One region of the Shewanella alkalitolerans genome, then DNA from elsewhere that is predicted to be linked to it. Evidence: predicted binding sites of a transcription regulator. Region 1 holds the regulator's gene; the other holds the start of a gene.
What was found. Region 1 encodes ArgR, which controls arginine synthesis, uptake and breakdown. Its sites were predicted from a motif close to ANTGAATANNTATTCANT; they were not measured.

Region 1 (15,952 bases):
CATCGCCCCCTTCCGTCTAGCGGCCCCCGGCCTGCTGCATTAATTCGACACAGCGAACCGAGAGCATCTATGGCAACATACTTCGTGGGCGATATACAGGGCTGTTTCGATGAGCTCCAGGCCCTACTGGCCAAGGTGGACTTTAACCCTTCCAAAGATGAGCTCTGGGTGGTCGGCGACATGGTGGCCAGGGGCACCCAATCCCTGGAGACACTGCGTTACCTCAAGGGGCTTGAGGGCTCGGTAAAATCCGTGCTGGGCAATCACGACCTGCACCTGATGGCGCTGCACGGCAAGGTGAAACGGGTCAATCCCAAGGATAACCTGGGCGCCCTGTTAGCGGCGCCGGATCTCAACCAGCTCATCGATTGGCTCAGGCTACAGCCACTGGCCCGGGAACATAAGGCCCATTCTGTCTTGATGGCTCACGCCGGCATTCCGCCCCAGTGGGACGTTAAAACCGCCCTCAAGGAGTCGCGCAAGGTACAGGAAGCACTGGCAAGAGATGACTATATCGAGCGCCTCATCGCCAAGATGTACACTAACTCGGTCAGCGAGTGGTCTCCCGAAACCAAGGGGCTCAAACGCCTCGTCTATACCATCAACGCCCTTACCCGGATGCGTTTCCTCCACAGCGATGGTCGATTAAACTTCGATTGTAAGCTGCCGCCAGCGAAAGGCGAGAAGGAAGGCTTGATCCCCTGGTTTAAACAACCAGGCCGGGCCATGAAAGGCCATACTTTGGTCTTTGGCCATTGGGCGGCCCTGATGGGAGAGGTGAACCAGCCTGGGCTGCAGGCACTGGATACCGGGTGCTGCTGGGGACAATATTTAACCCTCTGGCATCTTGAATCGAATCAAAAAATTACCCAAAATAAGTTAAAAAAGAGTTAAACTAGCCCTTAGCTTGGCCGATAAAAAAATGAGCGGATATCACCGCCCAGCCCTGAGAATATGTTATGTAATTAGGGATATAACAACAAAAACCGGAGTGCCCTATGAAATTGAATGTCGCCACTCGAGTCATCGGTGGATTTAGTGTCGTCACCTTACTGCTTATCGTCTTAGGTGTGGCGTCCTTGGTCACCAACGACAACATCAAGAGCAGCACCCTCGTTTTGCAAGACCTGAGCCTTCCCGCCCTAAAGAGCAGCAATGGCCTGACACAAAATCTTGCATTGCAAGAAAAGCAGCTACTGGTAGCCTTCCATAGCAAGCAATCCAAAGAACTGCCTCAGGTTCGCAGCCAATTCACCAGCCTCAGCAAAGGCTTTATCACCGAACTGGATCAACTCAATCGTATCATTCAAGGCCACGAGGATAATCTTGGCGGCCAGATCAAGTCACTCAGGGCCAACTACCAGTCGTTCAACGACAACAGCCTCAAGATGATGCAGGCCAGAGAGCAGTCGCTGCAGACTCAGGAATCTTTGGTCGACAACCTGGAAAGTCTCGAAAGCGCCGCCGATGATACCGCATCACTACTACTGGACCTTATCGATCTGGAGACCAGTCAAGATCCCACAGAACGTGAAATTGCTGCCACCGCCAGCAACATAGACAACAGCTTCAGCAACCTGATCACCAGCAGCTATGACCTGGTCAATGCCAAGGAGAAGTCCAAGTACGAGACCATACTCAAGGAGCTGGACTACATCATCAGCGAAGCGCAAAACAAGCTGGAATATGTGAGCCGCCACTGGGAAGGCGTCATCGACCAGGAAGCGCTGGACAATATCAACACCGAGGCGAGCAAGGTATTCACCATGCTCAACGGCCCAGACTCGATTCTTAAGCGCAAGGGTCAGCAGCTGGATTTCAACCTGCAGGCCAGTCAACTGCTTAATACCGTCGAATCCAACGCCACCGCCGTTAACCAGAGCATGGGCAGCCTGAACAAGGCGATCGAGTCCACCTCACAGGCCGTAAGCGTCAAGGCGATCGACGAAATCGACAGCGCCAGCTATAAGACCCTGGCACTGGTCCTGATCGCCATCGTCGTGGCGGTGCTGGTGAGTATCGCGGTGATCCGCCCGCTTAAGAACTCACTCGATAAGGTCAACAACGCCCTCAATATCCTGGCCTCAGGTAACCTGACCCATAAGCTGGATGACAGCGGCCATGACGAATTTGCCGAGCTGTCGCGCAACTGTAACAGGTTAGTCGACAGCCTGCGCACCCTGATCCAAGGGATCCTGGACCGCTCTAACCAACTGGCTGCCGCCGCCGAAGAAACGTCAGCCATCACAGCGCAGACCACAGCAGGCATTCAAGAGCAGAAGAACCAGGTCGATCAGGTGGCAACCGCCACGACCCAGCTCAGCTCAAGTGCCATGCAGGTAAGCACAAGTGCCGACGAGGCCCTGAACCAGATCAGGCAAGCCGATGAAGAGGCGCAGCATATGCGTGCCATCGCCGATGAGAATAAGCGCACCATACTGGCGCTGGCCGACGAAGTCGCCAAGGCGGGACAGGTGATCAACAAGGTTCACTCAGACAGCGCCTCTATCGGCTCGATATTGGATGTGATCCGTGGCATCGCCGAACAGACCAACCTGCTGGCGCTGAACGCCGCCATCGAGGCCGCCAGGGCCGGTGAACAGGGCCGAGGCTTTGCCGTGGTGGCCGATGAGGTTCGCAGTCTGGCATCTCGCACCCAGGACTCGACTCAAGAGATCCAGCAGATGATTCAGGTGCTACAACAGGGTACCCAGGAAGCCGTTTCCGTGATGGAGCTGGGCCGTCAGCAGGCCAACAGCTGTGTCGAGAAGACAGAGCAGGCCAACGTCGCCCTGGAGAGCATCAGCAATGCGGTGCACTATGCCCATGACTCTGGTACTCATATTGCCAATGCGGCCCAGGAGCAGAACCTGGTGAGCCAGCAGGTGTCTGAGAAGCTAGAGCATATCGCCGCGATCTCCGAAGAGACGGCCACAGGTGCCGACCAAACGGCACAATCTAGCCATCAGGTGGCCCAGCTTGCCGAAGAGCTCCAGGCCTCTGTGGGCGAATTTAAGGTGTAAAAGCTAAAGCCAAAGTTAAAGACATAGTAACGGCTTTAAATAGGTACAAAAAAACCGGACTCTAGGGTCCGGTTTTTTATGCTTACTCGAAGCGTTTTGGCAGATTAGTTACCTGCGAGGCGTTCCTTGACTGCCGCGGTAATTGGGCTACCGCCGTGACCGTTACCCTCGGCCCATTCGACAACCGTCAGACCATCGGCTTCCTTGACACTCAACTCTTCGGTGGAGAGACGCTTGCTCATGAACTCGCCCACGTCGTTGGCACCGCTAATCATGGCGAAACGCAACAGGCTGTTGCCATCACAGGTCACCCCTTCATACACGTTGCGTAGCTTAACGCGTGCTTCTTTCAATTTCTTACGTAAACGGTTTTTATCATCGGCCTGAACATAGTTACAGATGTTGGCAACGAGTTGATCGTTTGCTTGAACTGGCGCTGGAACGGTATAAACAGAGGCTGCAATCACCACAGCTAACGTAGTCGGTAAAAAACGCATCGGGTACTCCTATAATATTTATTATTTTTTTCAGTAAGCTATCACTAAAGTGATGCCTAAAGACAACTCGGGGTAACACCATAAGTTAACATTTTTTTGCCAAATTGATAAAGCGATATTCCAAACCTTTATCATTTATGTGAGATTCACTGTCGAGCAGCTGCCAACTGCCATCATCCCACTCCGGGAAATGGGTATCGCCCTCGACATCGAGATTGATCTCTGTCAGATACAGGCGATCCGCCTGAGGCAATAGCTCGGCATAAAGCTGGCCACCGCCTATCACCACCAACTCCTCACAGCCCTGCACCAATTCCTTGGCCTGTTCGAATGAGGTCACACAGGTCACGCCCTCGATAACCAGATCTTCTTGCCGGCTCACCACTAGGTTGTGGCGTCCAGGCAGGGGTCTGCCGATGGATTCGAAGGTCTTACGGCCCATGACCACAGGCTTACCTAGGGTCATCTGTTTAAAGTGGCGCAGGTCTTCCGGCAGGTGCCAGGGCATCTGATTATCTTTGCCGATAACCCGGTTATTTGCCATCGCGGCAATCATAGCTATTTTCATGGGCTCTCCAACGGTCTTGTGCCGTCTGTAGGGTTTAGAATTAGATCACTGGGCGGGTACGAAAATAGAGCAGACTGGGCATGGCGAGTCCGACAGATAACGCCCCTAAGATGAAGATGGTCTTCAAGCCATTGCTGATCACCTCTGCGGTCAGCTCTGGGCTCACCTCAGACTGGGCAGACAGCTGCACCAAGGCGATCACTGTGTTGTAGGCATAGGTTCCCGGGATCATGGGGATGATCGCTGCCACGGCGTACATCAGCGGCGGTGCCAGATGTTTCTTTGCAAAGCCAATGGTTAACACCCCGACCAAGGCCGCCGCAGCAAAGGTACACCACTCTATCGGCATACCGAAATGCAGCAGCAAGGTGCGCAGGCTGTGGCCCAGGGCGCCAGCCAGGGCGCAGTATGGCAGGAAGCGTTTGGGCACATTGAACACCATGGCGAAACCCACCGCAGGAACAGCCGAGAAGGCCGCATCGTTTAGCAGCTTGAGCAGCAGCTCCATCATAGGAAGAGTCCTCCCAGTTGCATGGCGATGGTGATCCCTATGACGGATGAGACGGTCAACAGGGTGGCGTGGCCCCAACGGGAGATCCCCACGTTAAGGTGCCCCTTCACCATATCCGAGATCGCGTTGATCATGGGAAAACCCGGCACCAACATCAGCACACTGGCGGCCATCGGCAGCTTAGGGGTATCGGTCAGTTGCAGGTGATAGCCCATCTGCGCCACCAAGGTGGTGATAAAGGCGGTCACCGCAAAGTTCACCAGCAGGTTGAAATGATGCTTGGCGATGGCCAGACGCACCGACATGCCCACTGATGCGGCCAGTATGGTGATCAACACTGCCATGGTATCGCCACCAAACAGATGGCAGAAACTGCCACAGGAGAGGCCGATCATGGGTACCAGATAGCGCCTAGGATAGCTCTTTGGCTGGATCCGCGAGACACGTTTACGCACCTCATTGAGGCCGTAGATCCCCTTCTCCGTCAACAGACAGATGCGCTGCAGCTCGCAGATGATGGTCATATTGATGCCATGCTCGCGAATACGTCGGGTAGTAGTGATACAGCGACCATGCACCAGGCTGGTCAGCACCAGAGAGTTAGAGGAGATGGAGATCTCGACACTGGCGAGACCTAATGCCTGACCCAGGCGCTGGCTGATCTCTTCGACGAGGTCGGACTCAGCACCATAGGCCAGTAAGAGTTGAGCAACCCGGACAACCTGCCGGGTAATATCATTTTGAGTATCGGCGTACACAATTCTCTCAGAATGAAAGGGGTAACTTAATAAACTTACCTTTGATAGATGATTTCGACATCATAGTCATCATCATCGAAGTCGTCGTCGAAGTCATCATCATAGTCCTCATTGACCACTTCCTGGGTCTTCTGATGATAGTTGTCCCACTTGAACTCGACCTCTGCATCGGGATCTTCCTCGACCTCTGGTGGCAGAGTATCGATAAAGTCCATCAGCTTGAGCGCCAGTTCCTGCGTGCCTTCGCGGTTGTAGGCCGAAATACAGTAGACATCGCCCTGCCAATCCAACTCTTTGACGATGCGATCGACGCGCTCTTGCAGCTCCTCTTCGAGTAGCAGGTCAGTCTTGTTGAACACCAACCAACGAGGCTTGCTGGCCAGTAGCGGCGAATGCTTCTCTAGCTCACCTACGATGGCACGGGCACTGTCGACAGGATCGCTGCCATCGATAGGCTCGATATCCAGGATATGCAGCAGTACGCGACAACGCTCCAGGTGCTTAAGGAAGCGAATACCCAATCCGGCCCCTTCGGCGGCGCCTTCGATCAGACCAGGAATATCGGCGATCACAAAGCTCTGACCATGTCTTGGTGTCACAACCCCTAGGTTAGGCACCAGAGTGGTAAATGGATAATCGGCAACCTTGGGCTTGGCACGAGACACAGAGCGAATAAAGGTCGACTTACCGGCATTAGGCATACCCAGCAGACCCACATCCGCCAACAGCATTAGCTCGAGTCTCAGGCTACGCACCTCACCTGGGGTACCCAGGGTCTTCTGACGCGGCGCGCGGTTGGTACTGCTCTTAAAGCGAGTGTTACCCAGGCCATGGAAGCCACCTTTAGCCACCAACAGCTTCTGACCATGGGTCTTGAGATCACCAAGGGCTTCCTGGGTCTCTTCATCGACGGCGCGGGTCCCGACTGGCACCTTAAGGATAAGATCTTTACCGCCATGACCGGTACAGTCGCGACCACGACCATTCTCGCCACGCTCGGCAAAATGGAAACGCTCGAAACGGTAATCGATCAGGGTGTTGAGGTTTTCATCGGCCTGCAGATAAACACTGCCGCCGTCACCACCGTCACCGCCATCTGGGCCGCCATCGGGCACATATTTTTCGCGTCGAAAACTAACGCAACCACTACCGCCATCACCAGCTTCGACTCTGATCACGGCTTCATCGACAAACTTCATACCAACTCCAGGCGCCAAACAATAGACCGATTATACTGCCTATCGAAACTTACCGCCAAAAAACAATGATGCAACTGCCCCAGCACAAAGCGGCAGAGACAATATTGGACTGGTGCTGGAGCGATATACAGGCTCTTTCACCAGTAATGATTCTTCATAAACAATAAAGCCCCACCAGAGGCAGGGCTTTAGAAACTAGCTTGGGTAGCTAAGTATTAAGCTTCGATGCTAATGAACTTGCGGTTCTTAGGACCTTTAACTTCGAACTTAACTTTACCGTCAGTTAGTGCAAATAGAGTATGGTCACGACCGATACCTACGTTAACACCTGCGTGGAACTTAGTACCACGTTGACGAACGATGATGTTACCAGCTAGAACTGATTCACCACCGAAACGCTTAACACCAAGACGTTTGCTTTCTGAATCGCGGCCGTTACGAGTAGAACCGCCAGCTTTTTTATGTGCCATTAGTTAGACCCCTTATTAAGCGTTGATAGCTGTAATTTTAACTTCGGTGAACCACTGACGGTGGCCCATCTTCTTATCGTGGTGCTTACGACGACGGAACTTAACGATAGTTACCTTCTCGCCACGGCCATGGCTGATCACTTCAGCTACAACCTTACCACCTTCAACTAAAGGTGCACCAACGTGTACAGTTTCACCATCTGCAACCAAAAGAACTTGGTCGAATTCGATAGTTTCGCCTGTAGCAACTTCTAATTTTTCTAGACGTACAGTATGGCCTTCAGCAACACGGTGTTGCTTACCACCACTTTGAAAAACAGCGTACATAGCTATTTTACTCCGATATTTCTAGCACGCAGACCCTTTTTGTTTGGCTGGGTGCTATAAAAGCTTTAATGACAATGGTCGCGGAGTTTACGCTAAGTTCGCCTGGCTGACAAGTCCTAATTCACTTTGATCAAAAAAAGATCGGAATTACTCGCACAATACTCTTCTGCTACTGTCAGGCGAGGCATTTTTAGGTAGAATCTAATAATTATAACATTTTCGCCTTAATTTGGGCTGTCTGAATTACCTCGCAACCCTAAAAGTAGAGCCATTATATGGATTTGAATGCCATTCGTCAGCTGGCAGACGCTGATATGAAAGCCGTCGACCAACTTATCTATAAGCAGTTGGAATCGGATGTCGCCCTTATTAATCAACTCGGATTCTACATCATCAATGGCGGCGGCAAGCGCATGCGTCCGCTGCTCTCTATCTTGGCCGCCCGCGCCATCGCCTATGAAGGTGAAGCACATCTTAAATTGGCGGCAATCGTTGAGTTTATCCATACCGCGTCTCTGCTACACGACGACGTGGTCGATGAGTCTATGCTTAGACGCGGCCGGGAAACCGCCAACGCCCTGTTCGGTAACAGCGCCAGCGTATTGGTGGGTGACTTCCTCTATACCCGCTCTTTCCAAATGATGACAGAGCTGAAGAGCATGGAGGTGCTTGAAGTACTCGCCGATGCCACCAACGTGCTGGCGGAAGGCGAAGTATTGCAGCTAATGAACTGTAACGACCCAGACACCAGCGAAGAGAGCTACATGCGGGTGATCTACTGCAAGACGGCGAAACTATTTGAAGCCGCGACCCGTCTGGCAGGTGTGCTGGCCGATAGCAGCATAGAAGTGCAGACCGCACTGGCCGACTATGGTAAGTATCTGGGCACCGCCTTCCAGCTCACCGACGATCTATTAGACTATACGGCCGACACCGAGGCTCTAGGTAAGAATATAGGCGACGACTTAGCCGAGGGTAAGCCTACCCTGCCCCTTATCTACGCCATCGCCAACGGCAACGAGCTGGAGCGTCAATTGATTCGCGATGCGATCGAGAAAGGCGACGGCACTGAGCATATCGATACCATACTAAATGCCCTTGAGCAGTGTGGCGCCCTGGACTACACAGAGAAACGCGCTCAGGAAGAAGCAGAGAAGGCGATACGCGCATTAGATCTAATTCCCGATAGCGACTATAAGCAAGCCCTGATATCGCTGGCGAGAATCGCCGTGGCGCGCGATCACTAATTAGCAGACAATTAGTTCCTAATCAGTCTTTCGCCACTCGATATCAAGGTAAAAGTTACCCATAAAAAAATGGAGCCAATTGGCTCCATTTTTATTTAAGGACGAACTAAAGGCTTAGCCTTATTTTACGAAGTCGACACCCAATGCGATATCGGCTTTAAGCGTGTCTAGCATAGCATCACGTGCGTTGGCTTCGAACTCGCTAACCTCACCATAGGCAAGTACCTGCTCGATACCGTTCTTACCCAGTAGTACAGGTTGCGCGAAGAAGTCAGCATGCTCGCTGCCACCATCGACATAGGCACACTCAACAACGTTTACTTCGCCCTGTAGGCCGCGAACCAGTGACAGACCGAAACGACATGCCGCCTGACCCATAGACAGAGTCGCGCTACCGCCACCCGCCTTAGCTTCAACCACTTCGGTACCCGCGTTCTGGATACGAGTCGTCAGTGCAGCCACTTCTTCATCAGAGAAGCTTACGCCTTCGATTTGAGACAGTAGTGGCAGAATAGTCACACCGCTGTGTCCACCGATAACATTCACTTTAACGTCGGCAACGTTCAGACCTTTCGCTTCGGCAACGAAAGTTTCAGAGCGGATAACGTCAAGGGTAGTTACACCGAACAGACGGTTCTTGTCGTATACACCGGCAGCCTTCAGTACTTCTGCAGCGATAGCGACAGTAGTGTTAACTGGGTTAGTGATGATACCGATCAGCGCCTTAGGACAAGTTGCGGCACACTTCTCAACCAGGTTTCTCACGATACCCGCGTTGATGTTGAATAGATCTGAACGATCCATGCCAGGCTTACGTGCAACACCGGCAGAGATCAGTACCACGTCGGCACCTTCCAGCGCTGGCGTTGGATCTTCACCCGCAAAACCCTTCACCTCTACAGCAGTCGGGATGTGGCTTAGGTCAACGGCAACACCAGGAGTGACTGGCGCGATATCATAAAGGGATAGTTTTGAACCGGCAGGCAGTTGAGTTTTGAGTAGTAGGGCAAGAGCCTGGCCAATACCACCGGCGGCACCAAGTACAGCAACTTTCATAGTTATCTCCGTTAATTCTTGGATATTATGTGATATAGATCTAGATTTACCGATGGCGCAACATTACTGGAATCACGGTAAAAATTCAATTATCCCTTAGTCGTGTGGCCAGATAATTTCAATTTCTCCCAGCCAACTGCCATTTACAGCCCATTTAGGATATACTGCCCGGCCTTGCCTGCGACCCCTTAGCGCTCCAACCACCCCGCAAACCTGAATTTTTATTCACACAATCCGAATAACGCTTGACTAATGGCGCAAAAATATTCAAAATAACCCAGTTTTTTGAATATAAGAATAATTCGATATGCAAGCCAATAAAAATCAAGACGAACTTGTAAAAACCTTTAAGGCTATCTTGAAGGAGGAGCGTTTTGGCTCCCAGAGCGAGATAGTAAACGCCCTGCAGTCCGAGGGCTTCAACAACATTAACCAATCCAAAGTCTCACGCATGCTGAGCAAGTTTGGCGCCGTGCGCACCCGCAACGCCAAGCAGGAGATGGTCTACTGCCTGCCCGCCGAGCTTGGGGTCCCGACGGCCGGCAGCCCACTGAAAAACTTAGTGCTGGATGTCGACCATAATCAATCTATGATAGTGGTCAGAACCAGCCCAGGCGCAGCCCAGCTGATCGCCAGACTGCTGGACTCTATAGGTAAGCCTGAGGGCATACTGGGCACCATCGCCGGTGACGATACCATCTTCATCTGCCCTTCCAACATTCAGGAAGTGGACAAGACGCTCGAGACGGTCAAGTCGCTGTTTAACTACGCCGATTAGTCCGCTTCGCAAAGATAGCCTAGGCCATCCCCCGAGAGACATCCTTTAGCCTGTTTGGGCAAAGGGTGTTTTTTTATCTAAGTTTTGACTTGGTTTTACCTAGGTTTAATCACGCTCAAATTGAATACTGTATATCTGATAGGATACACTGAGTCCAAACCATCCCCTCTGTCACCCGATGGTTAAGGACCCGAGATGAATAACAATAAGATAATCAATATCGACAACCTTTGCTGGGAATCTTGGCAACACTCAGATCGATACGCCAGTCATCAGAAACATATCGGCGACGCCGCCGGTTGTCAGCAGATCGGTGTCACCATGGAGCGACTGGAACCCGGCAAGCTCTCCTCCGTCGCCCACTATCACACCAAGGAAGAGGAACACCTCTACGCGCTGCAGGGCGAAGCCACCCTGTATATCGACGGCGAGCCTCACCCCTTTAAGCAGGGCGACTATATCTGTTTTACCGCCAACTCAGGCATCGCCCATACCCTGAAAAACGAATCCGACGCCGACTTCCTGTTTCTGGTGCTGGGCAATCGCGATCCCCACGATGTGGTGGTGTACCCGGAGCATAATAAGGTGCAGGTGCGCTCCATCGACGAGATCTATGCCAAGCGCCCTACCAACTACTGGGACCCCGACCGTTAAGTCACCGTTAAGCGGGCACAAAAAAACACACCTTAGGGTGTGTTTTTATTGGGTTAGAGTCTAGCTACTAGACGCTGGTCACTTTGAGGAATTCAGATTGAGAGACTCATATTAAGCGACTGTTCAAGAGAACCGCTATGCCTTAATCCTCGAACTCTAATCCTCGAATTCTGCCTCTCGCTCCATGAAATCAAGCGATGGGGCAAAGAATGCCGAGCCGGTCAGTGCCTGGGTAAAGTGCATCAGGTGATCATGGTTCCCCTCGCCGTCGCCATGGACCATGCTGCTCAGCATCTTCTCAAAATGTACCGAGTTGCGACAGACGGAGATAAACATCAGCCCCTGCTCCTTCATCGACCCGTAAGGCATACTCTGGCGCAGGATCTCCATCGACTTACCGTCGGCATCCTTCAGATTGACCCGCTTGATGTGGCTGGTAAGCGGCTTGTCCTCAGAGGCATACTCGATATTGTCTATCTTGGTACGGCCTATGATATCTTCCTGCTTCTTCTGCGGCAGACGGTTCCACTTACTGAGGTTATGGGCAAACTTCTGCACATGAATATAGCTGCCACCACGGAAATACTCGTCTTCGTCGCCCACCAAGGCCACATCCTGACGATGACGCCCCTTAGGGTTCTCTGTGCCGTCGACAAATCCGGTTAGATCCCGGGTATCCATAAACTGGAATCCCCTCTCCTCATCCACCAACTCAACCAAATCTTCAAACATCTGACACACCTCGTTGGCTACTAGGTGCAAGATGTCGTAACGATCGCAGCGCAGATGCACGAAGAGATCATACTCATGGGCCGGTGCATCGCGGTTGTCGGCATGCATGGCCGGGAAAGGCTTGAGCTGTGAAGGACGACGTCCTGGATACAGGCTATCCCAGTAGTTGGCACCTATGGCCACGAAACCGTTGAAGGCGCTGTCGGCATACTGGTCGGCCAATTCATAGATATACTGAGCGACATTGGCGACGCAGGGACGCAGCTGAGACTCGACGCCGTCGTTGGCGTTGAACATCAGATACACGCTATGTAAATTTCCTTCGGCACACACACCCAGCTGTTCACGTGGCATAACCAGACTATCCATAAATAAACCTACCTTTCGTCAGTCTCAATTTCGGCGTTATTATCCGAAACTTTAGCGATAATTAGTATTACACAACCCACAAACCGTTAAAGCGAAACGTCATTTACCGGCTAGATTAACTTTTTTTTAAGTTGGCAACCATAGCCAGACGCAAATGCCCTTCACAAAAGTGTTACATAGGCCAGCTTAGAAGAGCACCGCCGGATGAGGCGTCACCGACAGGCCAACCTTCTGCCCAGGGCTAAAATGGTGCAGGGGCGAGCGCACCGCCAATATCTCCTCGCCAATCAAGATGCTGTAGTGGCACAGATTACCGAGGAAGCGCCGCGCTATTATAGTGCCCTCACCTTGCTCATCTTCTGCCATCTGCAGCTGCTCCGGACGCAGCAGGAGCTCGCCGCGATATCCGGCCGCTTTGGCCAAATCACTGCTGCTTTGTACCTCACCCAGCAGGGTCTGTAATCGGGCCCTATCTTTCACCTCACAGCTAAGATAGTTCACCTGACCGAGGAATTCCGCCACATACTTATCCGTTGGCTCGGCGTAGAGGCTCTCTGCACTGCCATATTGGGCTATGCCCCCATCCTTGAAGAGCGCCAGCTTATCGGCAAACACGAAGGCCTCATCCTTGCTGTGGGTTACAAACACGGCACTTACTCCGCGCTGCTTTAAGATCTCGCGGATCTCCACCATCATCTCACCACGCACCTTAGCGTCGATATTGGAAAAGGGCTCATCGAGCAGCAAGAGTTCTGGCTCATAAGCAAGCGCGCGAGCAATCGACACCCGCTGCTGCTGACCCCCCGAGAGTTCGTGAGGATAACGGCCCCCTAAGCCCTCTAGCTTCACCAGCGCCAGCATCTCACCTAGCCTCGCCTGTCTGGCAGACTTATCCAAGCCTTTCACCCCGAACAAGATATTCTCGGCCACAGTCAGGTGAGGAAACAGAGCGTAGTCTTGGAAAATCATCCCGACCTCTCGCCGCTCGCTAGGCACAAACGTCTCGGGTCCAGAGAGCAGTCGGCCATTGATGCTGATACGCCCTTGGGAGATAGGCTGCAGCCCGGCAATCGCCTTGAGGAGCGTGGTCTTGCCACAGCCACTTGGGCCGAGCAGGGCGGCAATTTCTCCCTGATGCAGCACAAGATCTAAGCCGCGCAGAATCGTCTGCCCCTGATAATCGCTGTGAACCTGTTCTATGGTAAGTGTCGACATACTAGTTACCTTGCTCCAAGGAGCGATTGAGATAGATAAGCGGGACTAACCCCACCAAGACGATCACTATGGCCCCCAGGGCGCCCTGCTCGAGCTGTTCGTCTGAGACAAATTGGTAGACATAGGTGGCGAGATTCTCGAATCCCACGGGCCTGAGCAGCAAAGCCGCCGGCAGCTCCTTCATACACTCGATAAAGACCAGCAAGATGGCGGCGAAGATGCCGCTGCGCAGCAGTGGCAGATGGATCCGCGATAGAATGGCGCTAGGCTTCATCCCCATGGTGACCGATGCCATATCCAGCGAGGGACTGATCTGTTTATAGCTGTTTTCTATGCTGCCGATGGCGATGGCGGCAAAGCGGATCGCAAAGGCAAAAATTAACACAAACAGGGTGCCACTGAAGATAAGCCCAGGCCCACTCTGGTCGAAATAGGCATAGAGATCGTTGACCGCGAAATCAAGAAGGCTCAGAGGCACCAAAACGCCTATCGCCAGCACTGTCCCCGGCAGGGCATAACCCGTCGAGGCCAGGCGTGAAGGCAGGATATCGATTTTTCTTGGACTGCAGCGCCGGACAAACATCAAGAGCAAGGCGAACACCACAGTGACTAGGCTAACCACCAGGGCAATGGTCAGGCTGTTGAGACTGTATTCCCAGAAGGCCTGATTCCAACTGACATCAAAGTAATCCCAGGCATACCCCAGCAAGACCCAAACCGGCAGACCGAAGGCCAACAGCAACAGCACAGCGCAATAGCCCGCGGCGAGCCAGGCCTTAAACCCCGATAGCGCATATCGTTCATGGGAGGTTATCGGCGTCTGTTTCTGAAACAGCTGCTGTTTGCGCCGGGCAAAGCGCTCGGCGCCAATCAGACAGAAGACCACCAGCAGTATGATGGCTGAGAGTTTAGCTGCCGCCGCCAGACTGCCGTATCCCAGCCAGGTATCGTAGACCGCCGTCGTCAAGGTTGGCACGGCAAAGTAGCTGACGGTAGCGAAATCGGCGGCCGTCTCCATCGCCACCAGCGCCGCTCCCACCGCCAAGGCGGGCCGTGCCATAGGCAAATTCAGACGCCAGAAACTGCGCCAGGGCCCCGCGCCCATCACTCTAGAAGCGTGCAGCAGGCTTGGCGACTGCTCCATGAAGGCGGTGCGCGCCAGCAGATAGATATAGGGAAACAGCACCAGTGCCAGCATCACAGACGCACCGCCCAGGGTACGCACATCGGGAAAGTAATAATCCGTGGGCGACAGCCAGCCATTGACTTGCCGCAGCCAAGCCTGAACAGGCCCGGCATAATCCAGCAGATCCGTATAGACATAGGCGACCACATAGGCGGGCATGGCTAGTGGCAGCAACAGCGCCCACTGAAACCAATTGCGTCCGGGAAAATCACAGCGGGCCACGCACCAGGCCGCAGGCACGGCGATCAGCAAGGCGCCCAGGCTGACAAACAACATCAAGGCCAAGGTGTTGAAAATATAGGTAGGCAAGACGGTTTGCATCAGGTGACCGAATACCGCCTCATCTGGCACCATTGCCTGTATGCAGATCGCCCCCAGGGGCAGGGCGAAGCAGATGGCGGTCAGATAACTTAGGGTCGACCAGGATTTGGGAAAGCCTAAAATCATAGAAAATCTCAATAAAGCGAGTCAGGCCATTATCTGTGACCAACTTAAATCTAAGCTTAAACGCAAACGATTATTAATTGAATAATGACCCATGCGGCATAAAAACGAGATAGCCTTCCCGAAGGAAGGCTATCTTTTAAGCAACGACCGCCTAGCACTAGAGATCGAACTTAACCTGATCGAGCAACTTCACCGCCGCGCCGTGATACTCGGCCAGCTTGTGGATGGGCAGCTCATCGGCCTTATAGTCACCCCAGGAGGCTACCAGCTTGGACGGCTTCACATCCACCTTGACTGGGTATTCCATGTTGAGTTCGGCATAGGTCTGCTGCGCCTGTTGACCCGAGAGGTATTCCATCAACTTGATGGCGTTCTCGCGCGCTGGGGCATGCTTAGCCAGGGCCATACCTGAGACGTTGATGTGAGCACCGCGATTTTTCTGATTCGGGAAGTTGATATTGACCGCCTCGGCCCAAGGTACCTGCTTAGGATCTTGCAACATCTTACCCAGGTAGTAGCTGTTACCTATGGCGATATCACACAGCCCCTCTTTAACCGCCTTCACCTGCGCCCTGTCATTACCCTGTGGCTTGCGGGCCAGGTTTGCCTTAACGCCTTCCAGCCAGGTCTTGGTATCTGCCTCACCATGATGGGCGATCATCGACGCCACCAGAGAGATGTTGTAGGGATGCTTACCGCTACGGGTACAGATCTTGCCCTTAAATTTAGGATCCGCCAGATCTTCATAATCGAGCTCCAAGGGCCCGAGACGCTCCTTAGAAGAGTAGATATTTCTCACGCGTTTCGTCAGGGCAAACCAATCGCCATTGGGCGAGCGAAGATTCGCAGGAATGTTCTGCGCTAAGGTCTCGCTGTCGACCGAGGCCACCAACCCTTTATTCGCCAGCTCCATCA
Region 2 (15,952 bases), 870 kb from region 1:
TTAGCGATAAGTGAAATTAAGATTGAAAATGGTCAGTAGGTGAAGACGGCTTAGGAAGGAATAGGCGCAGTCCTTAAACCGCGCCTTATTCATCTATAGGTCAATATATTTTTAGATAGCCTTATCGCTGCTACTCGCTCTCTGTTAGCCGCATTGATATTTGGGATGATTATTGACTCTTAAGACCGTTATAGAGGGTTTCTATCCAGGTTTCCTGAGAGATAAATTTCCATCCCCAACCCTGCAAGTCGTCCGGTAAGCCTTGCTGCTTGATAGCCTCGAGCGACTTGCCCGATTTGAGCTGGGTGTTCATCCAGTCGATAGAGGTGTCTAACATCTGCTTGAACTTGATCAGATCTTGCTTGTTGGCCAGTTCGCCGTGTCCCGGAATGATTTTGGTGTTGTCATCGACCTTGGCCAAGATGGTGGCGACGCTGTCGCGATAGCCAAGCACCGAGCCACCTCCTTTAAGATCGATATAGGGAAATCTATCTTTAAAGAAGAGATCGCCCATATGTACCACAGGCGCATCACGCCAGAAGATCACACTATCACCATCTGTATGACCAGCGCCCAGGTGCACGAGTGAGAGCGTGTCGCCATTGAAGTGGATATTGATCCCCTGATCATAGGTGATGCTGGGCAAGGCCTGTTTAGTGAAGTCTTGATTACTGGCCAAGCGTTTGAGTACATTGTCGTGGGCGAAGATGGTGCCGGTTTGGCCAAAGATGCCGTTACCGCCGGTATGATCGCCATGGTAGTGGGTGTTGACGATATATTTAGGCTTGCCCGCCTGGATGTCGGCCAGCGCCGCGCTAATCTTGTCCGCCAGTGGGGCAAACTGATCGTCGATGATCAGCAGGCCATCTTCTCCCGCAGATACGCCTATGTTGCCGCCGGCGCCGGTCAGCATATAGACATGTTCTGAAAGTTTGGTGGCCGCTATTTCGACCTTGGCAAACTTATCTTCGTCGGCCAAGCTATTGATGCTGATGCCATAACTGCCGATGAGCAGGCTTGTCAGCGCAAAGCGTAAGATGTTGTTCATTGGAAGACCTTTTTCTCTCTTATCGAATCAATTTATATAGTTGCATAATAAAAAGGCTGCAAGAAGCAGCCTTTTTTAGTTTGTCTGATTTGTGCGCCTTTCCTATCGGCCTTAGTGAGCCCAGGGCATGATGCGGCGGGTGAACCTGTCGGCGTTACCCAGCTTGATGGCGGCCTGATGGCGCATGCGATACAGGGCTTGATAGCAGAGCGGTACCAGATAGAGGCTGGTCAGCGTCGAGAAGCTCAAGCCGCCGATGATGGCGATCGCCATGGGTGAATAGGGCGGTCCGCCGCCACCAATCTGGGTGTCGCCCATGGCCAGTGGTATCAGGCCTAGTACCGTTGTGCCTACTGTCATGAGTACCGGGCGCAGACGGGTGATGCACACTTCCTTGATGGTGGCAGAGAGACGGTCGAGCTCCGGCGTCTTCTGGTTAATCTGATCCACCAGTACTATGCCGTTATTCACCACAATACCCATCAAGATCAATATCCCAATCATGGCCATGATAGACATGCTGGTGCCGGTCAGTAGCAGCGCCCAGAACACCCCTGTGATGGAGAAGAGGATCGAGGTGATGATAGCCGTCGGCAGCAGTAGCGATTCGAACAGGGCGGCCATGACGATATAGATCATGGCGATGGCCAAGATCATATTGGTCGCCATGATGGCCTGATCTTCATCCTGACGCTGGAAACCACCTCGCAGCGAATAGCCGTAGCCCGCAGGAAATTGCACCGCATCCATCACCTGTTTGATGGCCTTTTGGGCCTCTTCCGTGGTCATTTCATCCAGGTTGGCACCGATTGAGAGCGCGGTTTGACGATCATAGTGGCGGATTGTATCGAATCGTGGACGAATCGAGATCTCGGCCAGGCTCTGCAAGGTGTAGACCCGATTACCCTGACGCACGATAGGCAGCTCTTTTAGCCTTTCGAGCGACTCGCGCCACTGTTTGTCGTAAGCCAGCTCGATGCGCAGCTCACCGCTTGGGTCGTGCCTGAAAGAGCGCAGCGGCGAACCCCTAAGAGCCATGGACACGCTGCGGGCAAGTTCGCTCAGGCTCAAGTCCAGTCTCGCGGCCATGGTGCGGTCGAGCTCGATGATCACCTCTTGCTGCGTGCTGTTAAGCTCCGAGCGCACATCGATGAGCCCGTCTATCTTGGCCAGCATAGGCACCACCTGTTCACTGATGGTGATCAGTTCGCTGGTGGAACGTCCGGTGAGGGTGACGCGAATGCCGTTGTTGTCGTTCCCCCAGCCAAATTGCGGCTTGGCGATGGAGAACTTCGGGAAGCCTTCACGTATCTTGCGCTTTAGTGCCTTGATATCTATGTCGGCATCTTCCTGTAGCAGCAGGGTCGACTGGCCTCTGTCGGCCGAGAAGTAGCTGTAGACAGAGTCGATATAGAAAGCCTCTTTGTTGGCGTAGAGGTAATCTTCCATGCGGTTGATCATCGCCTCGGTGACATCCAGGCTGTGGCGCCCCTCTACCTGGTAGTTGATGTAGAGGCGATTGTTGCCTTCTCCGTCGTTTTGATCCTGCTGCACCATGCTCAGCGGTAGTGCTGTCGAAGCAAGGATCACCACGGCAATCAGCCCTGAACGCTTGGGTCTGTGTAAGATCCACGCCAGGCTACGCTCGTAGAAAGACTCGAGCTTGCTCTGCTTAGGATTCGTCTCAATCTCGAAATGCAGCTTAGTTAACATCAATGGGATCAAAGTTTTAGCTACCAAGAGTGAGGCCGCAAGCGAGATACAGATGGCGATGGCCACATGCTCCAAGAAGATGGTCAGCTCTACCTTGACGCCGAAGATATTTGGCAAGAACACAATGGCTGTGGTCAGGGTGCCGGCCAGCACCGCCAGGGCAACCTTGTTGACCCCAGTGAGTACCGCCTGGGAGGTGGTTGCTGTGCCTTGATGCTGCTTCTCTTGCAGCACGCTCTCACTGACCACCACGGCGTTGTCGATCAGCATGCCGACCGCCAGTAATAGTCCCATCATTGAGAGGATATTCAGGCTATAGCCCAAGAAATACATGCCTGCCAGCGTCATACACAGAGAGATGGGCACAGAGGAGACCACCACCAGTGTCATCTTCAGGTTGCGCAGGAAGAGATAGAGCACGGCGAACGAGAGCAGGGCGCCTATCAGGCCGGCGGCAAGTAGATCAGACAGGGAGGATTTCACCCCGTAGGCCTGATCTTCCATGATAAACAGCTTGATACCGTTGAACTGCTGGTCCTGTTTAGCCGCCTCAATCACCTTGAGTACACGCTCAGACACGTCCACCAGGTTAGCGCCGGATTCTTTGAACACATCCAGACCGACCGCATATTTCTGATCCAGATGACGACCATCGAGGCGTTCGGGTAGGGCGTAGCGAATGCTGGCCACATCGCCCAAGGTGACGCCTGGGATCAATACCAGGGCGGCGATATCGTCGAGATCGCGAAACTCACCCTTTGGCGACACCTGATACACACGGGTGTTCGCCCTGAGAGTCCCAGCGCTGACGATAAAGTTCTCTTGCCCCAGTCGTTGTTGCAACATGGTGCTGTTGATGCCGGTGGCGCTGAGCTTGTCAGCATCGATTCGGATCTCGATCTGCTTCTGCTCGACACCATAGAGGCTCACCTGAGACACCCCTTCGACACGCTCCAGCGGCTTCTTCAGCTGCTTGTCCAGCAGATCGAAAGCGCCTGACAGCTCACGCTCGCTCGAGATACGTATGGTCAGCACAGGCATGTCGGCGGTGGAGAACTGGCGGATGAAGACCCGCTCCACATCTTTAGGTAGGAGGTGGCGCACCGCATCCACTTTTTCCCTGGCTTCCAGGCTCTTGGTGGAGACGTTTTCGCCCCACTTCATCCTGAGTTCAATTTCGGCGCCATTTTGCGATGAGCGCGATCTCAGCTCCTCAATCCCACCCATGGTGGCGAGAGACTCTTCCAATACATTGGTGATCTCACGCTCCACCTCGGCAGGGGTTGAACCCTTGTAGGGGACTTCAATCATTACCTGGGGCATCTCTATGCCAGGAAACATCTCCAGCGGCAGCAGGCGACTCGAGGCCAGACCAAAGAGGAGTATGGCCACGAAGAACATGCTGGTGGTAACGGGTCTCGTTAGGGCTAATCGAGTGATATTCATACTGATTCTCCCTCTTGGACAACTTCGGCTGGTGCGTCAAACGCCTTGCGATCGAACAGGGCGTAGAGCGCTGGGATCACCACAAGCGTCAGCAGAGTGGCTAGCGAAAGGCCGAATATAACAGTGATCGCCATGGGCGCACGTACCTCGCTGCCATCGCCTAAACCCAGTGCCATAGGCGCCAGACCCAGTGCTGTGGTCATTGTGGTCATGACGATGGGGCGCAGACGAGACTTGGCGGCTTCTTCGATGGCCGTCAGTTTAGCCATACCCTGCTCACGCAACTGGTTGATACGATCCACCAGGACGATGGCGTTGTTCACTACGATACCTGCCAGCATGATGAGGCCGATGAACACCACCACGCTCAGGTGAGTCTGGGTGATGAACAGACCGAAGATGCTACCACCCACTGCCATGGGCACGGCGATCAGAATAAGCAGTGGGTGTACCAGCGACTCGAACTGGCTGGCCATCACCAGATATACCAGGAAGACGGCCAATACCAGGGCGATCTGAAGCGACTGGAAGGAGTGTTCCATCTCTTCGTTCTGGCCGCCGAAGCGCACCTGAATCGAGCTAGGCAGATTTTGCTGATCTATGATGCTTCTCGCCTCGATCACGGCATCGTTGAGATCACCATAGGCGAGGTTTGCCGAGACGATGGCAACGCGCTGCTGGCTGATACGGTTGATGGCAGAAGGGCCCAGATTCAAGGAGACATCGGCAACGGCGCTCAGTGGAATAGGCTGATTGCTGTTGGGGTTGATGATCATCGAATCGATGTCGCTTATCTGATCGCGTTCCTCGAGTTCGCTGCGCACCAAGATGTCGATCTTTCTGTCACGCACTGTATATTGGCTGGCGACTGTGCCGCCGATGCGCTGGGCGATACGATTCGCCACGGTTGGCGCATCCATGCCAAGGGCGGCAAGGCGGGCGTGATCGAAACGGATGCTCAGCTCTGGCTGACCGTCACGTAGGCTGGTGTTGAGGTCTGCAAAGCGATTTGAATCAGACAGCGCGCTGATGAGGTTATCGGCGGTCTGCTTGAGCTGAGTTAAGTCATAGCCTATCACTTCTATCTCAAGCGGGGTCTTGAAGCTAAACAGCTCTGGGTGTTGGATCTTCGCCTCTAGTTCAGGGATACGCATGGCTGTGGTGCGCAGCACATGGGTGACTGCGTTAAAGGCCTGATGATCGGCCAGCACCACCTGCAGACGGCCCCAGTTTTCGCCGCCGCGCGAGGTATCTGAGGTCATCAGACCGCCGCTACCGGCTTGGCTGTAGGCATGTTTTACATCTTCCCTGTCTTTGATAGACAAGGCCAGCTTTTGTAACACTCTGTCTGTCTCACTGACTTCTGTGCCCGGCGGCAGCAGGACTTCTACATAGAACTCGCCCTGATTCATCGGCGGGATCAGCTCCATGCCGAGTCTTGGTATAAGGCTCATGGTGCCTAAGGTGAGGGTAAGGGAGATAGCCAGTGTCACCCAGGTAAACTTAAGCGCCTGACGCAGCAGCTTGTGATAGACACCTTCGAGCAGGTGATAGAACCAGTTAAATGCCAGGCTGATGGGGCGCATGATAAGGCCCGCAAGCCATGAAAACGCACGGCTCAGCATCAAGGCCAGGGTCAGTAGCAGTGACGGCAGATAGCTAAACAGTAGGACGAAGGGGAAGGAGCAGACGGTGGCACCGTAATGCTTCACCTTGGCCAGTTTAGTGTCGAGCACAGGCTTCTCACGTTTCTGCACCAGGTGCGGCAGGGCCTTGAAACCTTCGCGCGAGGCCAGCATAGGGATGGTGGTCAGCGCGACCAGCAGTGAGGCCAACAGGGCGAAGGTGACGGTCAGCGCCTGATCCGAAAACAGGGCACCGGCGACGCCATCGACAAACACCAGCGGCACGAATACCGCCAGGGTGGTCATGGTAGAGGCGAAGATAGCGCCGGCCACCTCTTTGGTGCCCGTCACGGCGGCGTCGAGTTTATTCATTCCCAGCTTGCGACAGCGGTCGATGTTTTCTAGCACCACGATGGCGTTATCCACCAGGAGGCCCACCGCCAGGGCGATACCGCCCAGTGACATGATGTTGAGGCTGATGTCGGCAAAATACATCATGTTGAAGGTGGCAATCACCGAAAACGGAATCGAGATGGAGATGATCAGGGTAGGCACTATGTCCCTGAGGAACAGGTAGATCACCAGCATGGAGAGCAAGCTACCAATAAGCGCTGCCGAGGTGACCTCGCTGACTGCGCTCTCGATAAACTCTGATTGATCGTAGATAACCTTAAGCTCTGCCTTCTCGTTCAGCTTCTTGAGATCGTTAAGTTTAGCGGTGACTTTACGGGCCACGGCAACAGTGTTGGCATCGCCTTCCTTGTAGATGGCCAGCTCGATAGACTCGGCAGAGCCGATGCGGGTGATGTCGTTACGTTCCTTATGGCTGTCGATGATGTCGGCCACCTCGAACAGACGCACCAGCGTCTGGTTGTCGCGATAAACGATGATCTGACCCAGCTCATCCAGGGAGTTGAACTGATTGAGGGTACGCACTAGATACTCTTTCTCGCCCTGTACCACCTTACCGGCAGAGAGGTTGATATTTTCGGCGGCGATACGCTCGCGGATCTTGTCGGCGTTCAGGTTAAGCTGAGTCAGCTTCTCCTGGTTCAGCTGAATATGCACCTCTTGCTCAAGACCACCGGAGAGCCTGACGGCCGCGACACCACTGAGGGATTCCAGCTGACGCTTAAGCTCCTCCTCGGCAAAGGTGCGCATCTGCTTAAGCGACTGAGCATCGGCGTCGGGCAGGGAAAGAGCGAGACGCACGATAGGATCTAAGTTAGGGTTAAAGCGCAGCAACAGCGGCTTCTTCACATCCAGGGGCAGCTCTATGGTGTCTAGCTTTTCTCTCACCTCCAGGCTTGCCATGTCCATGTCTGTGCCCCATTCAAATTCGAGCACTACATCTGACATGCCAGAGCGGGAGATGGAGCTTATCTTACGCAGCCCCTTAACGATACCGGCGGCTTCTTCGATGGGCTTAGAGACAAGCTGCTCCACCTCAACCGGCGCGGCGCCTTCATATTGGGTACGTATGGTGATGGTAGGGTAGCTGAGATCCGGCAGGAGTTTCACCGCCAGGCGAGAGAAACCCACCATGCCAAAGAGGATCACCGCCAGCATAAACATCCACACGGATACCGGCCGTTTAACGGAAGTATTAATTATCGACATAAGCTAAGTTCCCGTTATTGTTGTGCGCGAGCAACGTCTAGTTGGCTGATCACTTCAACTAAGGATTGATCTTTCAGGTTTTGTTGTCCGCGGATCACTATTTGTTCGCCGGGTTCTAGGCCTGAGACCACCTCTACGGTATCGGCCTCGCGATAGCCTAGCGCAACTTCGCGGCGCAGGGCATTATCTCCTTGGACGACATACAGGGCGTATTGATTGTCCTGATTGACCACGGCGTTATAGGGAACGGTTATCACATTGCTGTGGGTGTCGTATCTCAGCTCAACTCGGGTAAACATCCCCGCCTTTAGCTGGGCATTCTGGTTAGGCACCGAAAGTGTGACCTTAAAGGTACCACTTTGGGGATCGACGATGGGGCTGATACGCAGCACCTTGGCGTGAATAGTTTCTTTGGTGTGCTTGTTGGCGTAAAGCTCAGCCTCCTGACCTAGACGCAGGCTCTGTAGCTGAGCCTCGGGCAGATGGACTATGCCGTACAGTTCATCTTGATTAACCACATAGAAAAGCTGTTCAAACTCTTTGGCCATGTTACCGGCCTTCACATAACGCTTGGCAACTACGCCATCGATAGGGGAGCGAACCATGCTTTCTTGTACCTGCAGGGCGGCTAAGTCTCGCTTGGCGATGGCGGCCTGTAGGTTGTATTCGAGTTTGGCCATGGAATCGGCGCTGATGAACTCTTTATTGCTCATCTTCTTCAAACGGTTGAGCTCTTGCTCGATGATCTCCACTTCGGCCTGTGAGCGGGCCAGATCGTAGCGCTGGCGCTTAGCATCGATTACTGCCAGCAGCTGTCCCTTGGAGACGCGATCCCCTTCTTCAACCTTTATGGATTCGATAAGACCGGCGATGCGGCTAACAACGTCAGCTTCCTGAGGAGCTTCCAGGGTTGCGGTAGTGCTATAAAAAGAGGAGACATCACCTTGTATGACTGTCGTGGTTTCAACGGGAACGGCGTACTTTTCTTCTTCTTTCTTTGTTTCCTCATTACCACATGCACTGAGTACGGCAACAAATAGTAGGGGAAGTGCCAACTTAAACTTTGAAAAAGATTCCATGTGAAGATACCTATGTTATTTATCCAATTAGCCTTAGTAAGCACAAGGTGTGCCAAAATGTTAAACGACTATTTATCAGTTGCTTACGCTAAAATCAGTTAGTGCGTGGTGAGTTTGTTAACTGGTTTGTAGCGAAAATGTTTAACATGTGATGCTTTTGACTAATTAACAGTTAAGACCCATTGCCAAGGTCAGTGCAAATTGGATTTGATACAAAATGTATCTCTACTGCATGTGGGAGCTTAAGCTGGCTAGATGCCAGGTTGATTACTTAATGGGAAAGGGTTCAGATGTGAAGGGCTAAGAGAAAAAGGACTGAGAGAGCAGGACTGAGCGGGATGGGCAGAAAGGGAAGGGCTAAATAGAGGAGCGAAGTGGCAGGTAAAGGGAGTCAATTGTTTTAAAGTGTTTACCCATTGCGGTGAAGGCTCAGATACCAACATCCAGATATAAAAGCTCGTTTATAGCTACTCATGTAAAAGGTGCATGTAAAAGACGCATGTAAAAGGCTCATATAAAAGCTCAGGCATAACGCCTTGCCTAAAACTGAGGCATTAAAAGATAGCGACCAAAAGAGAGCTATTAATGAAAGAGCGATTAAAATTAGAGCTATTAAAGAAGAGCGATTAAAGCAAAGCTATTAGAAGATAGGCATAAAAAAGCACCCCATGGGGTGCTTTTTAAGATCAGGCTGCGATTAACGCTTGTCCAGTTTGACGAAGTCGCGTTCTGGTGAGCCTGTGTAGAGCTGGCGTGGACGGCTGATCTTGTGACCAGGCTGATCCAACATCTCTTTCCAGTGTGCAATCCAACCCACGGTACGCGCCAGGGCGAACAGTACGGTGAACATGCTTGTTGGAATGCCGATAGCCTTCATGATGATGCCTGAGTAGAAATCGACGTTTGGATAGAGTTTCTTCGATACGAAGTACTCATCTTCCAACGCGATACGCTCAAGTTCCATCGCCACGTCGAGCAGCGGGTCATTGACCTTAAGCTCGGCAAGGACTTCGTGACAGGTTTCGCGCATAACCTTGGCGCGAGGGTCGAAGTTCTTGTAAACACGGTGACCGAAGCCCATCAGACGGAATGGATCTTCTTTGTCTTTCGCACGAGCGATGAACTCAGGAATGCGATCGACAGTGCCAATCTCTTCTAGCATGTTCAGACAGGCTTCGTTTGCGCCGCCGTGTGCAGGACCCCAAAGTGAGGCGATACCCGCCGCGATACACGCAAATGGGTTAGCCCCCGATGAACCGGCTAGACGCACGGTAGAGGTAGAGGCGTTTTGCTCATGGTCTGCGTGCAGGATAAAGATACGGTCCATAGCGCGTTCGATGATTGGGTTAACCTTGTACTCTTCACAAGGAACGGCAAACATCATGCTTAGGAAGTTGCCCGCATAGCTGAGGTCGTTACGTGGGTAAACAAATGGTTGACCAATTGAATACTTGTAACACATAGCGGCGATAGTCGGCATCTTAGAGACTAAACGGAACGCCGCGATTTCGCGGTGGTGTTCGTCGTTGACATCGAGAGAGTCTTGGTAGAATGCAGACAGTGCACCAGTTACGCCACATAGCATGGCCATCGGGTGTGCGTCACGGCGGAAACCACGGAAGAACGAAGCCAGTTGCTCGTTAACCATAGTGTGGGTCTTAACCGTGTAAACGAATTTGTCGTATTGAGCCTTGTTAGGTAACTCACCGTAAAGCAGTAGATAACAAAGATCTAAATAGTCTGAGTCGACGGCAAGTTCGTCGATCGCGTAACCACGGTGTAAAAGTATACCTTGGGCGCCATCAATGTATGTGATAGCTGATTCGCAGGATGCTGTCGCTAGGAATCCTGGGTCAAATGTAAAATGACCTTTGCTACCGAGTTTGCTGATGTCGATAACATCAAATCCCGCCGTTCCTTTCTTAATAGGCAGGTCAATCGAATCGTTCCCTGGTAGTTCCAATTTGGCTATATTATCAGCCATACCCCGTTCTCCTTACTTCATTCTTATGTGAGTGCGGCTTTGTCAAACGCCAATACTTTACAGTGAATCTAGATCACATTTCAATTTAAATAAGTGTTTAAATTCGTTAGACCATGGTCTTAATTTGACGTAAGTGCCCGTCAATACAGCAACTTGGCAGATTTTTTTACCAAAAAAACAAAATTTGCATAATGTGATGTTTGTATTTGACATTTGTGGGGCGTATACTTGCTTCGGCTCGAAAGAGCTACAAACAAACCAATTCGTAGACCATTATTTACATACTTATTTAGTGATTTTTGAATTAGTTAACTGTTTGTTTCAACTTTCCTTTTGAGGCGAGAGGAGGTGGTAAGTTTGCTTGCTGGTCAAATTTCGTTCGAAAGAGGTTCAATAACAAAAATAATGCTCAATGGAGCAGAGTGAGCAGAACGTGAAAAAGCAAAGACCTGTCCATCTAGATCTGCAGACCATTCGCTTTCCTGCAACAGCGATTGCGTCAATCCTACACCGTGTCTCCGGTGTCATCATGCTGTTTGCCGTCGGCATTCTTATCTGGTTGTTGAGTGAGTCACTCGCATCTGCTGAGAGTTTCGCAGGCATTCAATCTCTATTTGATACCTTTATCGTTAAGTTTGTTGTCTGGGGAATTCTGACCGCGCTTGGTTATCACCTGATTGTTGGCGTACGCCACCTGATCATGGATACCGGTCGTTGGGAAGAGTTGGAATCGGGTAACGCTTCAGCGAAAGCCGCCTTCGTTATTGCAGCGGCATGGTCAATCATTGCGGGGATTTGGGTATGGTAACAAATGCAGCGAGTCTTGGACGCAGTGGCGTTCATGATTTTATTCTTCTTCGTGCTAGTGCCGTGATCCTTACTTGTTACACCATTTTTTTAGTAGGATTCATCGCCGCTAGTGCGCCTCTCACTTATGACGTATGGCACGGTTTGTTCAGTGCTTTGCCGATGAAAGTGTTTACGCTTCTTGCCCTGGTCGCCATCCTGGTTCACGCCTGGATCGGTATCTGGCAGGTGCTCACCGACTATGTTAAGCCGGTAGCCGTCCGTGGCGTACTCCAATTCGTCTTCGTCGTAGCAGCGCTTTCTTACCTGGCTGCTGGCATTGTTATTGTGTGGGGTGTTTAAGTGAGTATTCCAGTACGTGAGTTTGATGCAGTCGTAATTGGCGCCGGTGGCGCGGGTATGCGAGCTGCACTACAGATTTCTAAAGAAGGTAAGAGCTGCGCGCTGTTATCTAAAGTATTCCCAACGCGTTCTCATACCGTTTCTGCCCAGGGTGGTATTACCGTTGCCCTAGGTAATGCTCATGAAGACCATTGGGAACAGCACATGTACGATACCGTTAAGGGTTCCGATTTTATCGGTGACCAAGACGCTATCGAATTTATGTGTCAAACCGGTCCAGAAGCCATTATCGAACTCGAGCACATGGGTCTGCCATTCTCTCGTTTCGATAACGGTAAGATCTATCAGCGTCCTTTCGGCGGCCAATCGAAGAACTTCGGTGGTGAGCAGGCGGCACGTACCGCTGCGGCGGCCGACCGTACCGGTCACGCCCTGCTGCACTGTTTATACCAGCAGAACGTTAAGCATAAGACTGAAGTCTTCTCTGAGTGGTATGCACTTGACCTGGTTAAGAACGAAGACGGTGCCATCGTAGGTTGTACTGCAATCGAAATCGAAACCGGCGAGATCGTGTACTTCAAGTCTAAGGCCACCATTCTAGCTACCGGTGGTGCGGGTCGTATCTACGCCTCTACTACTAACGCTCACATCAACACCGGTGACGGTGTCGGCATGGCAATGCGCGCTGGCGTGCAGATGCAAGACATGGAGATGTGGCAGTTCCACCCAACCGGTATCGCCGGCGCGGGTGTACTGGTCACCGAAGGTTGTCGTGGTGAAGGCGGATACCTGCTGAACAAAGACGGCGAGCGCTTCATGGAGCGTTACGCACCAAACGCGAAAGACCTGGCATCTCGTGACGTGGTAGCACGTTCTATGATGACTGAGATCCGTGAAGGCCGTGGCCTTGATGGTCCACTAGGTCCTCACTGCCTACTGAAACTCGATCACTTAGGTAAAGAGACGCTTGAAGCACGCCTACCAGGCGTATGTGAACTGTCTCGTACCTTCGCGCATATCGATCCGGCCGATGGCCCAATCCCTGTACTGCCAACCTGTCACTACATGATGGGTGGTCTGCCTGCTAAGGTGAGCGGTCAGGTGATCCGTAAGAATGAAGATGGTAGCGAAAGCGATGTCGTTGGTCTGTTTGCCGTGGGTGAGATTGCCTGTGTATCGGTACACGGTGCGAACCGCCTGGGCGGTAACTCACTACTCGACCTCGTGGTCTTTGGACGCGCAGCGGGTCAGCACCTGGGTAAGGCGCTGGATGAGACTGCCGATCCTAAAGAAGCGAGCGCCGATGAGATTGCTAAGTCTCTTGAGCGTCTAAATCGTTGGGAAAGCAACAAAGACGGTGAAGATCCTGCGCAGATCCGTAAAGATCTTCAGCTTTGTATGCAGCTTAACTTCTCGGTATTCCGTACCGGTGAGGCGATGGCAGAAGGTCTTGAAGAGCTTAAGGCGATTCGTGAGCGTCTGGCTAATGCTAAGCTGTCTGACAATTCAAGAGAGTTCAACACTCAGCGTATCGAGTGTCTAGAGCTTGATAACCTGATGGCGACAGCGATTGCGACTGCTTATGCGGCGAACTTCCGTCAAGAGAGTCGTGGTGCGCATTCACGTGAAGACTTCCTCGAGCGTGATGATGAGAACTGGTTGTGTCATAGCTTGTTCGATCCTCAGACCGAACAGATGACCAAGCGTGCGGTAAACATGGAGCCTAAGCTTCGTGAAGCCTTCCCGCCGATCAAGCGTACCTACTAAGGAAGATAAGATGAATTTGAAGATTGGTATTTATCGCTATAATCCTGAAGTAGACACTAAGCCTTACATGAAGGATTACACGCTAGAAGTGGCTGACGGTACCGATATGATGGTGCTGGATGTCCTGATGCAGCTGAAGGTACAAGACCCAACGCTGGCGTTCCGTCGCTCATGCCGTGAAGGTGTTTGTGGTAGTGATGGCGTAAACATGAACGGCAAGAACGGTCTGGCCTGTATCACACCAATTTCTACCTTCAAGGGTAAGAAGTTGGAGATACGTCCACTGCCGGGTATGCCTGTGGTTCGTGACCTGATTGTTGACCTGACTCAGTTCTACAAGCAGTACGAGAAGATCAAGCCTTACCTGATCAACGACGACAAGACACCGGCCCGTGAACATCTGCAATCGCCAGAAGAGCGTGCGCACCTGGACGGTCTGTATGAGTGTATCATGTGTGCGTGTTGTTCAACGGCTTGTCCATCATTCTGGTGGAACCCAGACAAGTTCATCGGTCCAAGCGGCCTGTTGCACGCCTATCGTTTCCTTATCGATAGCCGCGACACTGCCACCGAAGAGCGTCTGTCTGAGCTCGACGATGCTTACAGCGTATTCCGTTGCCATGGCATCATGAACTGTGTTGACGTTTGTCCTAAAGGACTCAACCCGACTAAAGCAATTGGACACATCAAGTCTATGCTGCTTAAGCGAGCTGTCTAAATGCAACACACTGAGCTGATTTTAATAATTATATAGCTCTTTTGAGAGTCACTTCTTCTATGTGAGAAGTGGCTCTTTTATGTAATGGAACTACACATGCCGTGAAATCTGGACTCTAGGGGCGGCAGATATTTTGCAATTGCAGTACATTTGACTGGATTGCATTTTCAATACTTTGGCTAAAAACACGTGTATAAAGTTTGAAAGGAATAGAAATGCACCAAGGCATCATGAAAGCCTGGCTCGAATCGTCTCATTTAAACGGGGCTAATTCGACCTATGTAGAAGAGATGTATGAAGCCTATCAAGAGGACCCTCAGTCAGTATCAGACGACTGGCGAGCGGTGTTTGATAACCTCCCATATGCCAACGGTGCAACAGCAGATGTGCCCGAAGCTGCCCACTCTAAAGTACGTGAATATTTCCGTAGTTTGGCGCTAGACGGTCGTCACAAGAGCGCTGCTCGTGTGACAGATCCCGAAGTCGATGCCAAACAGGTTAAAGTTCTTCAGTTGATCAACGCCTACCGTTTCCGCGGCCACCAGAATGCGAATCTGGATCCCCTCGGGCTATGGAAGCGCGATACCGTCTCTGAATTGGACCCGGCCTTCCACGGCTTAACCGGCGAAGATATGGAGCGTGAATTCAACACTGGTTCATTTGCTCACGGTGGCGACACCATGAAGCTGGGTGATCTGGTTAAAGCACTGAAAGCAACCTATTGTGCTGCTATCGGCGCGGAATACATGCACATCACAGATACCGATGAGAAGCGTTGGATCCAACAACGCTTGGAGCCGTCATTAGGTAGAGCGAATTACGATAAAAACACCAAGACACGTATCCTCGAGGGCCTGAACGCCGCCGAAGGTATGGAGAAGTATCTCGGCGCCAAGTTCCCCGGCGCAAAACGTTTCTCACTGGAAGGTGGTGACGCGCTCGTCCCTATGATGCGTGAAATCATCTACCGTGGCGGTGAAGCGGGTACTAAAGAGATCGTCGTGGGCATGGCTCACCGTGGTCGTCTAAACCTGCTGGTTAACATCTTAGGTAAGAAGCCATCTGAGCTATTCGATGAGTTCGCCGGTAAGCACAGCGATGAGCTCAATGGCTCGGGTGACGTTAAGTATCACCAAGGTTTCTCATCAGATTTCGAAACACCGGGCGGCAACGTTCACCTGGCACTGGCGTTTAACCCATCACACCTTGAGATCGTTAACCCTGTGGTCATGGGCTCGGTAAGAGCACGTCTGGACCGCCGCGGTTGTAAGACGGGTCTTCAGGTAATGCCTATCACTATTCACGGCGACAGCGCGATTGCCGGTCAAGGTATTGTCCAAGAGACCTTTAACATGTCTCAGACCCGTGCCTTCAAGGTGGGCGGCAGTATCCGTATCGTGGTCAATAACCAGGTAGGTTTTACTACCAACCTGACTGAAGACACCCGTTCGACCGAGTACTGTACCGACATCGCCAAGATGGTACAGGCGCCTATCTTCCACGTGAACGCAGACGACCCAGAATCGGTCGCCTTCGTTGCTCAGCTAGCGGTTGATTATCGTAACGAGTTTAAGCGTGACGTAGTGATCGATCTGGTCTGTTACCGTCGTCACGGCCACAACGAGGCCGACGAGCCGAGTGCAACTCAGCCGTTGATGTATGCCAAGATCAAGAAACATCCAACGCCACGTAAGATCTATGCCGACCGTCTGATCGAAGAGCAGACCTTAGGCGCGGATGATGTGACCGCGATGATCAACGACTACCGCGACGCGCTGGATAAAGGCGATTGCGTAGTTAAAG

Region 2: K0J45_RS08380 (citrate synthase) is a predicted target of ArgR. The motif match lies at 10,792-10,809, and genes of this name have one in related genera.

Annotation. Positions count from the first base shown of each region.
Region 1 is NZ_CP080422.1:980,539-996,490, reverse strand. It holds gene apaG (Co2+/Mg2+ efflux protein ApaG) at 1-43, shown strand, start outside; gene K0J45_RS04465 (symmetrical bis(5'-nucleosyl)-tetraphosphatase) at 70-894, shown strand; gene K0J45_RS04460 (methyl-accepting chemotaxis protein) at 999-3,023, shown strand; gene K0J45_RS04455 (DUF3718 domain-containing protein) at 3,128-3,520, opposite strand; gene folA (type 3 dihydrofolate reductase) at 3,606-4,088, opposite strand; gene K0J45_RS04445 (threonine/serine exporter family protein) at 4,129-4,599, opposite strand; gene K0J45_RS04440 (threonine/serine exporter family protein) at 4,596-5,357, opposite strand; gene cgtA (Obg family GTPase CgtA) at 5,393-6,556, opposite strand; gene rpmA (50S ribosomal protein L27) at 6,772-7,026, opposite strand; gene rplU (50S ribosomal protein L21) at 7,042-7,353, opposite strand; gene ispB (octaprenyl diphosphate synthase) at 7,629-8,600, shown strand; gene mdh (malate dehydrogenase) at 8,721-9,656, opposite strand; gene argR (transcriptional regulator ArgR) at 9,964-10,434, shown strand; gene K0J45_RS04405 (cupin domain-containing protein) at 10,630-11,088, shown strand; gene K0J45_RS04400 (Dyp-type peroxidase) at 11,245-12,189, opposite strand; gene K0J45_RS04395 (ABC transporter ATP-binding protein) at 12,376-13,404, opposite strand; gene K0J45_RS04390 (ABC transporter permease) at 13,406-15,037, opposite strand; gene K0J45_RS04385 (Fe(3+) ABC transporter substrate-binding protein) at 15,195-15,952, opposite strand, start outside.
Region 2 is NZ_CP080422.1:1,851,094-1,867,045, forward strand. It holds gene K0J45_RS08360 (MBL fold metallo-hydrolase) at 170-1,048, opposite strand; gene K0J45_RS08365 (efflux RND transporter permease subunit) at 1,160-4,207, opposite strand; gene K0J45_RS08370 (efflux RND transporter permease subunit) at 4,204-7,452, opposite strand; gene K0J45_RS08375 (efflux RND transporter periplasmic adaptor subunit) at 7,467-8,531, opposite strand; gene K0J45_RS08380 (citrate synthase) at 9,229-10,515, opposite strand; gene sdhC (succinate dehydrogenase cytochrome b556 subunit) at 10,928-11,323, shown strand; gene sdhD (succinate dehydrogenase, hydrophobic membrane anchor protein) at 11,317-11,664, shown strand; gene sdhA (succinate dehydrogenase flavoprotein subunit) at 11,665-13,431, shown strand; gene K0J45_RS08400 (succinate dehydrogenase iron-sulfur subunit) at 13,442-14,149, shown strand; gene sucA (2-oxoglutarate dehydrogenase E1 component) at 14,365-15,952, shown strand, end outside.